2 regions of the Pseudomonas sp. NPDC078700 genome follow, and region 1 is predicted to be linked to the other one. Evidence: riboswitches for the same ligand, from Rfam matches in the RefSeq annotation. Region 1 holds a riboswitch; the other holds the start of a gene.
The links. A riboswitch is a leader RNA that binds a small molecule or an ion and turns the genes downstream of it on or off. The one in region 1 is predicted to bind cobalamin.
Positions count from the first base shown of each region.

Region 1 (7,683 bases):
CGATGGAGGATTCACTATGCATATCGAACCGGGTGTCGTTGATGGCGCCAAAATCATTCTTAGTTATGCAACAGCAGTAGGTGGTTTTGGTCTGGCGGCAAAAATGGCCATTGATAGCGTTCGCAATAACGGCGGCGTTGCGGCGCTACTGCTACGCAGTTTGATTACCACTACGCTGGTGTTCTGTTTCTTTGAAGTCTTGCCACACCATGCTGTTGGGGTGTCAGAGGTTCACCTGATTCTGGGCTCTACACTGTTATTGGTGTTTGGTGCCGGTGCCTCGGCGATTGGGCTGGCTGCTGGCTTGTTGATCCAGGGTGTATTTTTTGCCCCTTTCGACTTGCCTCAATACGGCATGAATGTGACCACGTTACTGGTGCCGCTATGGGCGATTAATGCCTTGGCTCAACGGATCATTCCGCAAAGCACGGCCTACGTAGACACCCGTTACAGTCAAGTGCTGGCGCTGTCGACGGCGTATCAGGGTGGCATCGTTCTGTGGGTCGCGTTTTGGGCATTCTATGGTCACGGCTTTAGTGTGGAAAACCTTGCCAGCGTTGGCACCTTTGGCTTGGCGTACATGACGGTGATTATTGTCGAGCCCTTGATTGATCTGGCGGTGTTGGCCGGTGCCAAGGCATTAGCCCGTTACAGCAGTGGTCCGGCGTTTAATGTGCGCCTGCATCAACCTGCTTAAAGGGTGAGTCCTGCGGCGCTCAGGCGGATGCTTGGCGCCATGCAGTGAACGCTTGATTGATGCCTGTCTGGTTGAAGACCGACAGGTGTCGCGCTGTATTTTTGCGCGTGCACCGAGCGCTCACGTCGGGTGCTAGCGCACAGCCCAATCACTTGATTGCGATGCTTGCCAATTGCGAGTCGATGGCTGCTGGGTGCAATTCTTCGATCTAGCTGAAATCGCCTTTGTAAGAGGCGTTCGATCCAGCTGTCACGCCCTGTTGAACGGTTGCCGTGCATAGGCGACTCGGGTACTCTGCGTGGCATCGAACAGGTGCCCCGAGCGCAACCGCGCAACGGGTGAAACGGGAAGTCCGGTGATCGCATGGTTAAACATGGCGTATTCCGGCGCAGCCCCCGCTGCTGTAGAGCCTGATGCAATCGCGATATACCACTGGGCAACCGGGAAGGTGCGATTAGCGAATGAAGGCGAGCCAGAAGACCGGCCTGATCGACAATAGGTGCGTACCCCGGGGTGTGGGTTTGCCGATGCTGTGTATTGCCTTCGCGGGCAAATATTTCCAGTAGTTGTCTTTCAGGTCTTGGCATTGCCACGTCCTGCCATCCCCTGTTGCTGCGCTCCGTTGAATTGTGTGCGCCTAGTCGCGTGCGCATTTTCTGATTTCAGGAGTGTCGCCAAGTGATCGATGATGACAAAAAACGCAGCCACAATGAGCGGATGCAACGTAAGAAGGCCGTGGTCGATGCCGGTATCGAACGTGCCCAAGAAGAGCGGGGCATCGTTATTCTGATCACCGGTAATGGCAAGGGTAAAACCACTTCAGCCTTCGGGACTTTGTACCGCGCGCTTGGCTATGGTCATCGCGCTGGTGTGGTGCAGTTTATCAAAGGCACTCAGGCATCCGGCGAGATCACCTATTTGCGTCAGCATGCGCCATTGGTTGAGTACCACGCCATGGCAACCGGTTTCACTTGGAACACCCAAGACTGGGATCAGGACAAGGCGGCAGCCGATGAAGCCTGGGCACATGCTGCAAAGATGTTGCAGGACCCCAGTTTGAATCTGGTGCTGCTCGATGAGCTGACTTACATGCTCAAATACAACTACCTCGACACCTCAATGGTGCTGGAGGCGATTCGGGCGCGTCCGCCACTGCAGAGCGTTATCATCACCGGTCGCGCGGCTAAGCCCGAGTTGGTTGAGCTGGCAGACACCGTCAGTGAAATCCGCGACGTTAAACATGCCTATAAACAGGGTGTCCGGGCGCAGATGGGCATTGATTTCTGATGCGAGCCTGGCTCGTTTTGGTTGCAGTACTCTGCGTGCCTGGCGTATCGGCAGCGCTGCCGCGAGTGGTCTCGACTAATCAGTGTGCCGATATGTTGGCGTTGCGCCTTGCTGCGCCAGAGCAATTGTTGTCGGTGTCGAGCAAGAGCCGTGACCCGCAGTTGTCCTCGATGGCCGGACAGGCACAAAGGGTGCCGGTGAATCATGCCAGCAGCGAGGAAATCATTGCGCTGCACCCGGACCTGGTCCTCGCTTCAAGGCGCTGGCAAAGCCACAATCAAGCTGAGTTATTGCGTCAGCATGGCATCGAGGTCGTGGTGGTGCCATACCCCACTACCTGGGCGCAGATCTTCGCCAGTACGCGGCTGGTTGCGGCAAAACTAGGGCGCGTAGAAGAGGGTGAGGCGCTGCTTGCTGACGTCCAGGCGCGGCTTGATCGACTCAAGCAACATCCCCGACCGCTGCGTGCGCTGTATCTGCGGCCTAACGGTGGCAGTGCCGGGCGCGACACCTATGTCGATACCGTGTTTCAAGCGGTGGGAGTAATCAACCATCAAGCCGCGTTGGGGCGCAGCGGTTGGGGACGGTTTAATCTGGAAGACTTGGTGCGCCAGCCGCCCGATGTCTTCGTCAGTGCCGACATGCCGATCGATCGAGGTTATGCCAAGTCAGCGTTTTCGCGCCACCCGTTCCTGCAGCAACTGACAGCGACCCGTCCGGTGTTGCAGGTTGAAGGCAATCGCTGGGGTTGCAGTGATTGGCAACTGATCTTCAGTGCCGAGCGTTTAGCAGCGCAGATCGATGCGCTGACTGCGCTGACTGCGCTGCAGTTGGGGCAGCAATGAGCCGCTTAAACGCATTGCTGCTGGTAATCCTGCTGGGGTTGTTTCTGCTGTCGTTGACCATTGGTGCCGTGCCGCTTGGCCTCGCAGATGTTGCTGGAGCCCTGCTGCGGTCGGCAGATTCCAGCGCTGATCTGGCCGATGTTGCCGTGCAGCATCAGATTATCGTTAACCAGATTCGTCTGCCGCGGGTCATTCTGGCAATCCTGGTAGGGCTTTCGCTGGGTGCCGCGGGTGCCGCCCTTCAAGGGCTGCTGCGCAATCCCTTGGCTGAACCCGGTTTGCTTGGCGTCAGCTCCAGCGCCAGTTTGGGTGCGGTGGTGTGTTTGTACTACGGGCTTACTGCATTCAGTGCTTGGTTGCTCCCGGTTGCGGCCATGAGTTGCGCAGCACTGGCAACCTTGGTGCTTTATCTGATTGCGCGTCGTCGTGCGAGTAATCTCACCCTGATTCTTGCTGGTATCGCGCTGTCTGCCTTGTGCTCGGCACTCACATCATTAGCCATCAGCCTGGCACCCAATCCAACCGATATGCAGGACATCGTACTCTGGCTGATGGGGTCGTTGAGTGACCGCAGCTTCGCGGATATCCGCCTGTGCCTGCCATTTATTGCGGCAGGTGTTTTATTGCTGCTGGCCTGTGGCCCGCAACTGGATGCGTTGACCCTTGGCGAGGACGAGGCCAGCAGCCTCGGGGTCAGCCTGCCGCGTTTGCGGGGGCAGATCATTCTCGGCACAGCGCTGTGCGTTGGCGCCAGTGTAGCGGTGACCGGCGCTATTGGGTTTATTGGCCTAGTGGTGCCACATCTGCTGCGAAAATGGGTCGGTTACCACCCCTCACGCTTGCTATTAAGTAGTGCCCTTGGCGGCGCTGTGCTGTTGCTGGCCGCTGATATCTTGCTGCGTGTGGTCAGTGGTGAACAGGAACTGATGCTGGGTGTGGTGACCGCTTTACTGGGCGCACCGTTCTTTCTTGTTCTGTTGCTGCGTCAACGGTTGGTTGCATCATGAGCGGCTTACGCATTGAACAGCTAAGCGTTGCGATTGACGGTAAAAACCGGGTCAATGATCTGTCGTTCGCGCTGGCTGCGGGTGAGTTGCTGGGCATTATTGGCCCCAATGGCGCGGGCAAAAGTAGTTTGCTCAAGGCCATTGCTCACTTGATGCCTTACTCCGGGCTGATCGAGCAGGATGCAGTGGTGTTGCAAACCCTGACCCCTCGCCAGCGTGCTCTGCGTCTGGCTTACCTTGGGCAAGGTGACAGCAGTGGCTGGCCCCTGTTGTTGCGTGATTACGTGGCGCTCGGCCGCTTGCCCCACCGGTCGCCATGGCAGCGCAGCAGTGCCGACGATGCGCAAGCAGTCGACGCCGCTATCACGCAGATGGGCTTGAGCGGATTAGTTGCGCGACGATTTGATCAGTTATCCGGTGGCGAACGCGCCCGTGCTCGGTTGGCTCGGGCCTTGGCGGTTGGTTGCCCACTGTTGCTCGCCGATGAACCAGTCGCTGCGCTCGATCCATTTCATCAGCTAAATGTCATGGCGCTGTTACGCCGCCAATGCACCCAAGGTCGCAGCGCGCTGGTGGTTCTGCATGACCTTACTCTGGCCAGCCGCTTTTGCGACCGCCTGTTATTACTCGACCACGGCAACCTGATTGCTTATGGCCCCCCGCGCCAAGTGCTTACCCCCAAGAATCTGCAACAGGTGTACCGCGTGCACGCAATGCTTGGCGAGCATGAGCAGGAAGCGTTTGTGTTGCCCTGGACCTGTCGCCCTGATGAGGAACATCCATGACCGTCACGTTGACGCTTTGCGAGACCTGTGGGTACGACGCTGCCCAGCCTGAGGCAGAGCGGCCCGGTGCCCGCTTTGTTCGTGAGGTCGAGCGTCAGCTCAAGGCTGACGATGAACTGCGCATTCAGCGCACTCGCTGCCTGATGGCTTGCCAGCGGCATTGCGCAGGACTGTTACGCGCGCCCGGCAAAATCACCTACGTACTCGGTGATTTTCAGGCCGAGCCTGAGGCGGCTACGGCACTGCTTGATTACGCCCGCCAGTACCAACTTTCTGAAACCGGTCAGGTCCCATTTCGCAATTGGCCGAGCGGTATCAAAGGTAAATTTATCGCACGAATTCCCGTGCTCGAAGACTGACTCACTGGAGTGCTTGTTATGTCCGCCAAGATCCCCGTCACTATTGTCACAGGCTTTCTCGGTAGCGGTAAAACTACCTTGCTGCGTCACATTCTGGATAATGCCAATGGCCGGCGCATTGCGGTTATCGTCAACGAGTTTGGCGAGTTGGGGATTGATGGCGACATTCTGCGTGGTTGTGGTATCGGCTGTGATGATGAGGCTGCCGAGAGCGCTGGCCAACTGTACGAATTGTCCAACGGTTGTGTGTGTTGCACCGTTCAGGAAGAGTTCTACCCGGTGATGCGTGAGCTGATCGAGCGTCGTGATCACATCGATCATATCCTCATCGAAACCAGCGGCCTGGCGTTGCCTAAACCCTTGGTACAGGCGTTCAACTGGCCAGAAATCAAGAACGCTTGCACCGTCGATGCGGTGGTTACCCTGGTCGACGTGCCAGCTGCCGCTTCCGGTCAGTTTGCCGCCAACCCTCAAGCGGTTGACGAGCAACGTCGTGCCGATCCGAACCTTGATCACGAGTCGCCTTTGCACGAGCTGTTCGAAGACCAGTTGCTGGCCGCCGATTTGGTGGTTCTGAGTAAGACTGATCTGACCGATGCTGAGTCCGTGGCGCGCGTCGAAGCCTTGGTGCGTGAGGAAGTTCCGGCACAGGTCAAGCTGGTCACCAGTCATCAGGGGCGACTCGATCTTGATTTGATCCTTGGATTATCCAGCGCCTCGGAGACAACCATTGACCAGCGTCAGAGCCATCACGATCACGGTGAAGGTGATGAGCACGACCACGACCATGACCAGTTCGACTCAGTGGTCGTCAATTTGCCTGTGGTAGACCGTGAGCGTCTGCTTAGCGTCTTGCACGACCTTGTTGAGCAGCACACATTGTTTCGTATCAAAGGGTTCGTGGCTCTTGCCGACAAGCCAATGCGCTTGGTTGTACAAGGTGTAGGCCAACGGTTTGATGCATATTTCGACCGTCGTTGGGCTGCGGATGAAACCCCTGTCACGCGCTTGGTTCTGATTGGCCAGAACCTTGACTCAGCGGCTCTGGAGCAAGCGTTACAGGCCGCGGTGGTCGAAGGTTAAGCGATGCATATGCTGACCGCGCTGCCCGGTGGATACGTCGATGACAGCGGTGCGACCCTCACCACGGTCGAACAAGACCCTGCCGATATTGTCATCCTCAGCGCCGCCGATACGACGCTGGCGTTGCTGGCAGCGGCCTGTCCACAGGCGGATTTTCCGTCTGTGCGTTTGGCGAACCTGCTGCACCTGCGCCAGCATGCGTCGATCGATTTGTATCTGGATCAGGTGCTGCAGCACGCGCGCTTGATAGTCATCGATCACTTGGGCGGCGAGAGTTATTGGCCCTACGGGACTGAGCAGTTGGTCAGCCTGTGCCAGCGCAAGGGCATTGCGCTGGCAATGTTCTCTGGCGATATGACCGAGGATCACAACCTTACGGCGCTGAGCACTGTGGCGCCGGCGGTTTGTCATCAGCTTTGGCGCTATCTGCGCGAAGGCGGACCGGGCAACGCCCGTGAGCTGTATCGGTTTATCGGCGCGCAGTTTTTCCAACTGTCGGCCCAACCATTGCCGCCGCGAGCGCTGCCGCCATTCGCGCTGTTTGATTCGCAGCGCGATGTCGCGGTGCTGGAAGATGTTCAGGCACGTTGGCTGGCAGATGCGCCCTGTGTTGCAGTACTGTTTTATCGAGCGCATTTACAGGCGGGCAATACCAAGGTGTTCGCCGCGCTGTGCGATAGCCTGTTGGCCCATGGTCTGAACCCGCTACCGATTGCATTGCTGTCGCTGAAAGATGGCCACTGCCTGGAGGCTTTGCGGCAACTCTGTACTGAGCAGAGTGTGGCGCTGATTCTCAATACCACCGCCTTTGCCGCCTCGGCGATGGATGATCCTGGCGATCATGCTTTAGTGGGGGATATCCCGGTACTGCAAGTAGTGCTTTGCGGTGGTAATGAGGCCAGTTGGCGTGCTGATGCACATGGCTTGCAGCCGCGAGACATGGCCATGCATGTGGCGCTGCCTGAGGTTGATGGACGGATTATCACGCGTGCAATCAGCTTCAAAGGGCTTGGTCAGCGCAGTGAGCTGACCCAAACCGATATCGTGGAGTATCAACCCGAGGCCGGGCGCATTGCCTTCGTCAGCGAGTTGGCGCAGCGCTGGTGTCGGTTGCGTGGCTTGGCCAATGCCGACAAGCGACTGGCGTTGATTCTGGCCAACTATCCAACCCGTGAAGGCCGCCTTGGCAACGGTGTCGGGCTGGATACACCAGCCTCGATGATTGGCATCCTCCAGCGTTTGCATGAGCAGAATTATCGGGTTGAGAATATCCCTGAAGACGGTGATGCCCTCATGCGTCTGCTGCAACAGGGGATCACCAACGACGCTGAGCAATGGGCCTTGCGTCCGGCTCAGCAGAGTCTGGCGTTGGCTGATTACTTGGCGTTTTTTGCTGATCTGCCTGAGGTCAATCGCAACGCCATTATCGAGCGCTGGGGGGCTGCCGAGGCCGATCCCATGCTCCGTCAGGGCCGCTTTATGATTGCCGGATTACGCATGGGCAATGTGTTTGTGGGCATCCAGCCTGCACGAGGCTATCAGCTCGACGCCTATGCCAACTATCACGACCCGGACCTGGCTCCGCCGCACTATTATCTGGCGTTCTACCTGTGGTTGCGG
Region 1 covers NZ_JBITUI010000002.1:794,794-802,476, forward strand. Annotated here, with positions in the region: gene ACIGCM_RS09455 (energy-coupling factor ABC transporter permease) at 17-697, shown strand; cobalamin riboswitch at 991-1,201, shown strand; gene cobO (cob(I)yrinic acid a,c-diamide adenosyltransferase) at 1,379-1,984, shown strand; gene ACIGCM_RS09465 (ABC transporter substrate-binding protein) at 1,984-2,829, shown strand; gene ACIGCM_RS09470 (FecCD family ABC transporter permease) at 2,826-3,836, shown strand; gene ACIGCM_RS09475 (ABC transporter ATP-binding protein) at 3,833-4,621, shown strand; gene ACIGCM_RS09480 (DUF1636 family protein) at 4,618-4,980, shown strand; gene cobW (cobalamin biosynthesis protein CobW) at 4,999-6,063, shown strand; gene cobN (cobaltochelatase subunit CobN) at 6,067-7,683, shown strand, end outside.

Region 2 (7,683 bases), on a different contig from region 1:
CGCTTTTGTTTATCGAACCTGCGCATATCGCCGATGAGCAGTTGCTCAATGAAGAAGGTGTCGATCTTGAGCATATCCGTGCAGACCTTGGCGAGGTGCTTGAGCGCCACGCCATCACCCGCGATGAACGACGCCCCCACGCAGTCGCCAAGCGGCGCAAAACCCAACAACGCACCACTCGGGAAAACCTTGCAGATTTGCTTGATCATGGCAGTTTTAGTGAATACGGCGCGCTGGCCATTGCGGCACAACGGCGTCGACGCTCGCTGGATGAGCTCATTGAACAAAGCCCTGCCGACGGCTTGGTTGCAGGCACCGGCACCGTAAACGCAGAGTTGTTCGGCAATAAAGCCGCGCGCTGCATGGCAATCGCCTACGACTACACAGTATTTGCAGGCACCCAAGGGGTCATGAATCACAAGAAAACCGATCGCATGCTGCAACTGGCCGAGCAATGGCGCTTACCCTTGGTGCTGTTTGCCGAAGGCGGTGGCGGCCGCCCTGGCGACACCGACTTCGTTGGCGTTGCCGGGCTCGACTGCCACACCTTTGTCGGCATGGCCAAGCTCTCTGGCTTGGTCCCGTTGGTCGGTGTGGTGTCTGGCCGCTGCTTTGCGGGGAATGCCGCATTGCTGGGCTGCTGCGATGTGATCATTGCCACTCGCAACGCCAGCATTGGCATGGCCGGACCAGCGATGATTGAAGGCGGCGGGCTGGGCAGCTTTAGCGCAGAGCAAGTCGGCCCTACCAGCGTACAGAGCCCCAATGGGGTGATTGACCTGCTGGTCGAGGATGAAGCCCAGGCAGTGCGTGTCGCCAAACAATACCTCGGTTATTTTCAAGGTGCGCTAAGCACTTGGCACTGCGCTGATCAACGCCAATTGCGCCATTTGATTCCTGAGAATCGCTTGCGCGTGTATGACATTCGCCACGTCATTGAAACCCTTGCCGACCACGACTCGGTACTGGAACTGCGCCGCGAGTTTGCACCGGGCATGATCACCGCATTCATCCGCATCGAAGGTCAGCCATTTGGCTTGCTTGCCAACAATCCTGCCCATTTGGGCGGTGCCATTGATGCCGTGAGCGGGGACAAAGCCGCGCGCTTTATGCAGCTGTGCAATGCCTTTGACATTCCCCTGGTGTCGTTGTGCGACACCCCTGGCTTTATGGTCGGACCCCAAGCAGAGCAACAAGCCACAGTGCGCCACGTCTCACGCATGTTTGTCGCCGCTGCCAGTCTCAGCGTACCGTTCTTTACCATCGTTCTGCGCAAAGGTTATGGGTTGGGCGCACAAGCGATGGCAGCTGGCAGCTTCCATTCACCGCTGTTTACGGTTGCCTGGCCCAGTGGCGAATTCGGTGCGATGGGCCTTGAAGGTGCTGTTCGCTTAGGCTTTGCCAAAGAGTTGGCAGCGGCTGAGTCAGATCAAGCGCGCCAGCAACTCTTCGACAAGCTGGTCGCCAAGGCGTATGCCAATGGCAAGGCGATCAATATGGCAAGCTTCCTTGAGATTGATGCGGTAATTGACCCTGAACAAACCCGTAGCTGGTTGACTCGCGGCCTCAACTCAACGCCTGCGCCTGCAAATAACCCTCAAAAACGTGGCTTTATCGACACCTGGTGATGCCTAAACTACGCCCCCAAGCCAGCAGCGTGCTGGCTTGGGGGTAGAGACAGGTGCTGATTGGCCACTTCTTATTTGGGTACTGCACGGGGCTTCGGGTAAACTGGCGCATCTTTGTATTAATAACGATTCGCCTGATGCCGACGACTTTCCAAGAGATTCCCCGCGAACGCCCGCTGACGCCTTTGCTTGACCGTGCGAATACGCCGACCGAGCTGCGCCGATTGGGTGAGGCCGAGCTGGAAACCCTGGCCGACGAACTGCGCCAATACTTGCTCTACACCGTCGGCCAGACCGGTGGTCACTTCGGTGCGGGCTTAGGCGTGGTCGAGCTGACAATTGCTCTGCATTACGTGTTTGATACTCCAGATGACCGTTTGGTATGGGATGTTGGCCATCAAGCCTATCCGCATAAAATCCTGACCGGTCGCCGCGAGCGCATGAGCACCTTGCGGCAAAAAGACGGCGTTGCTGCCTTTCCACGCCGCAGCGAAAGCGAATACGACACCTTTGGCGTCGGCCACTCAAGCACCTCAATCAGTGCAGCGCTGGGCATGGCGGTTGCCGCCAAGATACAGGGTAGCAACCGTAAAAGTGTTGCCGTCATAGGTGATGGCGCACTGACTGCAGGCATGGCGTTCGAAGCGTTGAACCATGCCTCTGACCTTAAAGCCAATATGCTGGTGGTGCTCAACGACAACGACATGTCGATCTCGCGCAACGTCGGCGGGCTGTCGAATTATCTGGCGAAAATCCTTTCCAGCCGCACCTACGCAAGCATGCGTGAAGGCAGCAAGAAAGTACTCTCGCGCCTTCCCGGCGCGTGGGAAATCGCCCGTAAAACCGAAGAGCACGCCAAAGGCATGCTGGTTCCGGGCACCCTGTTTGAAGAACTCGGCTGGAATTACATTGGCCCAATTGATGGCCATGACCTGCCAACTATGCTGGCCACGCTGCGCAATATGCGCGACCTGGAAGGCCCGCAGTTCCTGCATGTCATCACCAAAAAAGGTAAAGGCTTCGCCCCGGCAGAGGCGGATCCCATTGGTTACCACGCCATCACCAAGCTTGAGCCGGTCAATCGTCCTGCTGCGCAAACCGCCGCAAAAAAACCTTCTGGCCCTAAGTACTCCAGTGTATTTGGTCAGTGGCTGTGTGACATGGCAGCGCAAGACTCGCGCCTGCTCGGCATCACCCCGGCGATGAAAGAAGGTTCCGATCTGGTTGCCTTTAGCGAGCAATACCCAGACCGCTACTTTGATACGGCTATCGCTGAACAGCACGCGGTTACGCTCGCTGCGGGCATGGCCTGTGAGGGCAGCAAGCCAGTTGTCGCGATCTACTCGACCTTCTTGCAACGCGCCTATGATCAACTGATTCACGACGTTGCGGTGCAGCACCTCGACGTATTGTTCGCCATTGACCGCGCAGGTTTAGTGGGTGAAGACGGGCCGACCCATGCGGGCAGCTTCGATATCACCTACTTGCGCTGCATCCCCGGCATGCTGGTGATGACCCCAAGCGATGAGAACGAATTGCGCCGCATGCTTACCACCGGCCACCTGTTTGACGGCCCCGCGGCTGTGCGCTATCCACGCGGCACGGGCCCTGGCGCGACCATTGAAGCCGGGCTTGAGCCGTTGGAAATCGGCAAAGGCGTTGTCCGTCGGCAAGGCAGCGGCACGGCAATGCTGGTATTCGGCGTGCAACTGAGTGAAGCCTTGAAAGCCGCTGAAACACTGGATGCGACTGTTGTCGACATGCGCTTCGTCAAGCCTATCGATGAGGCGTTGATCCGCCAGCTAGCTGCCAGCCATGAACTGCTGGTAACCATTGAAGAAAACAGCATCATGGGCGGCGCTGGCAGTGCAGTCAGCGAGTTTCTGGCACAGGAAAATGTGCTCAAGCCAGTGCTCCACCTTGGCCTGCCCGACCTCTACGTCGAGCATGCCAAACCGTCACAAATGCTTGCCGAATGCGGCCTTGATGCAAAGGGTATCGAGCAGGCAATTCGTCAGCGTTTGGCTGTTATCAAGTAATAACTAACCCATTGCCGCAAACTCGGTAATGGGTTTTATCGTGATTGACCGAGGTCGCTGTCAGCCGCAAGGCGCAGCGTGAAAAGGGAAGCAGGTGCGTCTATGACAATGCCTGCGCTGCCCCCGCAACGGTAACCGACAGTGCTGAGCCCTTGAGCCCAGCACAGCGTTTTTCGACAACCACTGGGTTAGCCCGGGAAGGTGAAAAACGCTGTCGGCAGCCCGGAGACCTGCCTCGTTGCAATTTTGACTGGTGTTGCGGAGGGCATCACCGTCAAGTGCGGGTCTCTGTTGGCCAGCGCTTGTCCCTGCCCTCCTCAAAAGCATTGTACTTTTGAGGTTGTTTAATGAAGTTTTCCCGCATTTACTTGGCGCTCACTATGGCCCCATGCCTGGCCACGGCCGCTCAATCAGCCGAGCCTTATCAGGCCACGCCTCTGGTTATTACCTCGGGCCGTCAGGCAGAGCCGATCAGCAAAGCCACCGCCGCTATCACTGTCTATGAACGCAAAGACATCGAACGCCTACAAGCCGGTGACGTGCTTGACTTACTCGCTCGCACGCCGGGTGTCAGCGTCCAACGCAGTGGCGGTAGCGGCTCACTCAGCGGGATATTTATTCGCGGCACTTCGACAGCGCAAAGCTTGGTGTTGGTCAACGGCCAGCGCATTGCCGGCAGTTCCAGCGGAACAGCCAGCCTCGAACAACTCAACCTTGATCAAATCGAGCGCATCGAAGTGGTTCGTGGCAGCCGCTCAGCGCTCTATGGTTCAGACGCCATTGGTGGCGTCATTCAGATTTTTACCCGCAGCGGTGAACAAGGCCTGCACCCGCGCCTTAAAGTAGGTTACGGCACCTATGGCACTTGGCAGCGCAGCCTGGGATTGTCGGGCGGCGACGAACAGACCCGCTTCGACTTAGGAGCCTCGCTGGATGAAACCGATGGCTTTGAGCGCACCAATCTAATCGGCAGCGAAGACAGTGCCTATCGCAACAAAGGCTTCAACCTCAGCCTGTCGCATAACTTTAATGACAGGCTTGAAGCCGGTATTAACCTGCTGCGTCAGTCCGGGCAGAGTGAATACGACTACAGCTTGTCACCGACCCAGGCCGCCGACACTGACTTTGAAGAATCCACTGGCAGCGCTTATGTGCAAGCGCAATTGAACGAAAACTGGACGTCACGCCTAGAGCTGGGTCATACCGAGAACCGCCAAACGTCGCACGACCCTTATGGCGGCTCAGTATTCAATACCTACCGCGACCAAGCCAGCTGGCTTAACACCATTGAGTTTGCTGAGCAGCAACAACTGATGCTCGGCTTGGACTGGTACGAAGACCGCCTCAACAGCTCGACAGACTTCAACGAAAACTCGCGCTGGAATAAAGCAGCATTTATTCAGCACCGGTATGACAACGACCTGTTCGGCACTGAGCTCGGCCTGCGTCATGATGACAATGAAGCCTTTGGGAGCGAGAACAGCTGGAATGCGGCCTTCACTTGGCACGTGAATAACGATAACGACTTGATTGCGTCATACAGCGAGTCCTTCCGCGCGCCAACCTTTAATGATCTGTATTACCCAGACGATTGTTTCCCCGGCTTTGGTTGTACGGTGTATAGCAACCCAGATTTACAACCGGAGACGGCGCGCAGCTATGAGCTGCAGTGGCGCTCGCGCTTGTCGCCGACCAGCTCATTGGAAATCTCCGCTTACCACACCCGCATTGAAGACGCGATCGTCACCAACAATGCACTGGACGGCAATCAGTCAAACAGCATCGATGCCTTCCGCCCGGAAAATATTGATGAAGCGACCATCCACGGCCTGGAAATTGGGCTTAAACAACAAATTTTCGGCTGGCACACCAGCCTCGGCTACAGCTTGGTCGATGCGCGCAATAGCAGCGGCAGCGGTAACAACGGCAAACGCCTGAGCCGTCGTCCAGAAAACACCTTCACGGCGGATATAGACCGCAGTTTCGGTCAGTTCAATGTCGGCGCGAGTTGGCTAGTGGCCAGCCATAGTTACAACGACCTGGCCAATAGCCAAGAGATACCGGGCTACGGCGTGCTGGGCCTGCGTGCGGGCTGGAATGCCCCCAACGACCTGCGCTTTGATCTGAAGCTGGACAACCTGCTTGACCATGACTACTACCAGGCCAACGGCACAGCCTTCGATAGCACCACCTTCGCTCAAGTCCCCTTCCACTACGAGGAAGCTGGGCGCACCGCGTTGGTTTCAATGACCTGGACACCGCAGCTCTAACAACGCCGCCAAAGAAGCGTAGCCAGGTGGTCAAGGTGAAGCTTGACCACCGCGGTATCGAAATCAAGCGGAAATCATTGGCAGCAAAGGGTGGCCGAAAAAACTAGCCCCCCCGTGACAATCGACAGCCGTCGATGCAAACCTATCAATGCTTGATGTCGACGACACCGTAGACCTTGCGCGAATAGACATAAAACGCGAGCCCTACAGCCGACCAGCCACCCACCAGAACCCATTCGATTGGCAACAATGCCGAAGGTGCAATGGGGGTGTAAAGCAGCACCAAGCCGAGGGATAAAATCAGCGCAACATACCCCACCCATGGGCCTTTTCCGGCGCGAAACGGGCGCTCCATCTCAGGTTCTTTTTTACGCAGCACAATAAAAGACAGCGCCACCATCGAATAGGCAACCACGATACCCAGACCGCCAGCATCGACCAGCCACACCATCGCCTGGCGGCCGAATAAAGGGGCAACTATCGAAAGCGCACCAATCAATAAAATCGCATTGACCGGGGTTTTGTAAGTGGGGTGCAATTTGGCCAAGAACGCGGGCAGCATTTTGGCTTCGGCCATGGCATACACCGCACGCGACCCGCCGATTAGAAATGCATTCCAGCTGGTCAGAATCCCGCCCAGACCAGCAAGCACCAGCAGCTTCCCGGCCCATGCTCCGCCCAGTACAGCGGTGGCTGCATCTGCCGTCGCCAGCTTGGTCCCCGCTAAGGCTTCGGCATCCAAGGCACGCCCTGTGGCATACATAATCAGAATGTACCAGGCCACGGCCATCAAAACAGAAACGATCAAAATGATGCCGATTTTGCGATACGGCAAATCAATTTCTTCAGCCGCTTGTGGGATAACGTCAAAGCCAACGAACAAAAACGGCGTCATGATAATGACCGAAAACACCCCGCCCATTCCGCCAACAAATAACGGCTCAGTGTTGGCACTCGAGCCGTTGAACAGTGAGCCACTGATCAGCATGATGCCAACCACAATGATCAACACGGTAATCACCGCTTGAAACATTGCACTGGCCTTTACCCCGCGGATATTGAGCCACGTCATGCCGATTGCACCGACAATACCCACCATTGCCCAGGTGAAATAAACATCCCAGCCAGCGATTGAATACATCAGCCCGGCTTTGTATCCGGGGACTATTTGCTCAAGCACAGTGGGCAAGGCGACGGCTTCAAAGGCCACCACCGAAACGTAACCAAGAATGATTGCCCAAGTGCAGAAAAACGAGGCCCCAGGACCGAGCGCACGGTGGGCATAAACGTGTTCACCGCCATTTTGCGGCATGGCTGACGCCAGCTCTGCATAAGCCAGGCCGATCATAATCACCGCGGCACCACCGATAGCAAAGGCCAACATTGTGCCGCCTGTACCGGCGTTGCTGATCATGGTTCCGGCAAGTACTACCCAACCCCAGCCAACCATTGCGCCAAAGGCTAGCGCGATGACATCTTTGGAGCCCAGCACGCGGGCAAATTTTGTGTTGTTGACCATGGTTCCTCCTTGAGCCAAAAATACTTAACCATCCATGTCTAAAGCATCTGGTATCACCCAAATAGCTGACAGACTTAGATGCCACAAGGTTTTCAGGTTAACGGCTAACAAAGGGCGCAAGCAAGGAAGGGGCTCGAATCAGTCGGTTTTAGCTAGAATAGCGTCGGCTTGGGCGCGCACTTCTACTGCGCTCTGGCGAGCACTTGGCAGAGTTGAGCGGTCGCGTT
Region 2 covers NZ_JBITUI010000005.1:54,703-62,385, reverse strand. Annotated here, with positions in the region: gene ACIGCM_RS17725 (carboxyl transferase domain-containing protein) at 1-1,628, shown strand, start outside; gene dxs (1-deoxy-D-xylulose-5-phosphate synthase) at 1,766-3,667, shown strand; cobalamin riboswitch at 3,702-3,920, shown strand; gene ACIGCM_RS17715 (TonB-dependent receptor domain-containing protein) at 4,015-5,937, shown strand; gene ACIGCM_RS17710 (APC family permease) at 6,083-7,456, opposite strand; gene ACIGCM_RS17705 (cobalamin-binding protein) at 7,639-7,683, opposite strand, start outside.
Region 2: it holds a riboswitch for cobalamin, as region 1 does, so the genes downstream of both, ACIGCM_RS17715 (TonB-dependent receptor domain-containing protein) here and cobO (cob(I)yrinic acid a,c-diamide adenosyltransferase) in region 1, are expected to answer to the same signal.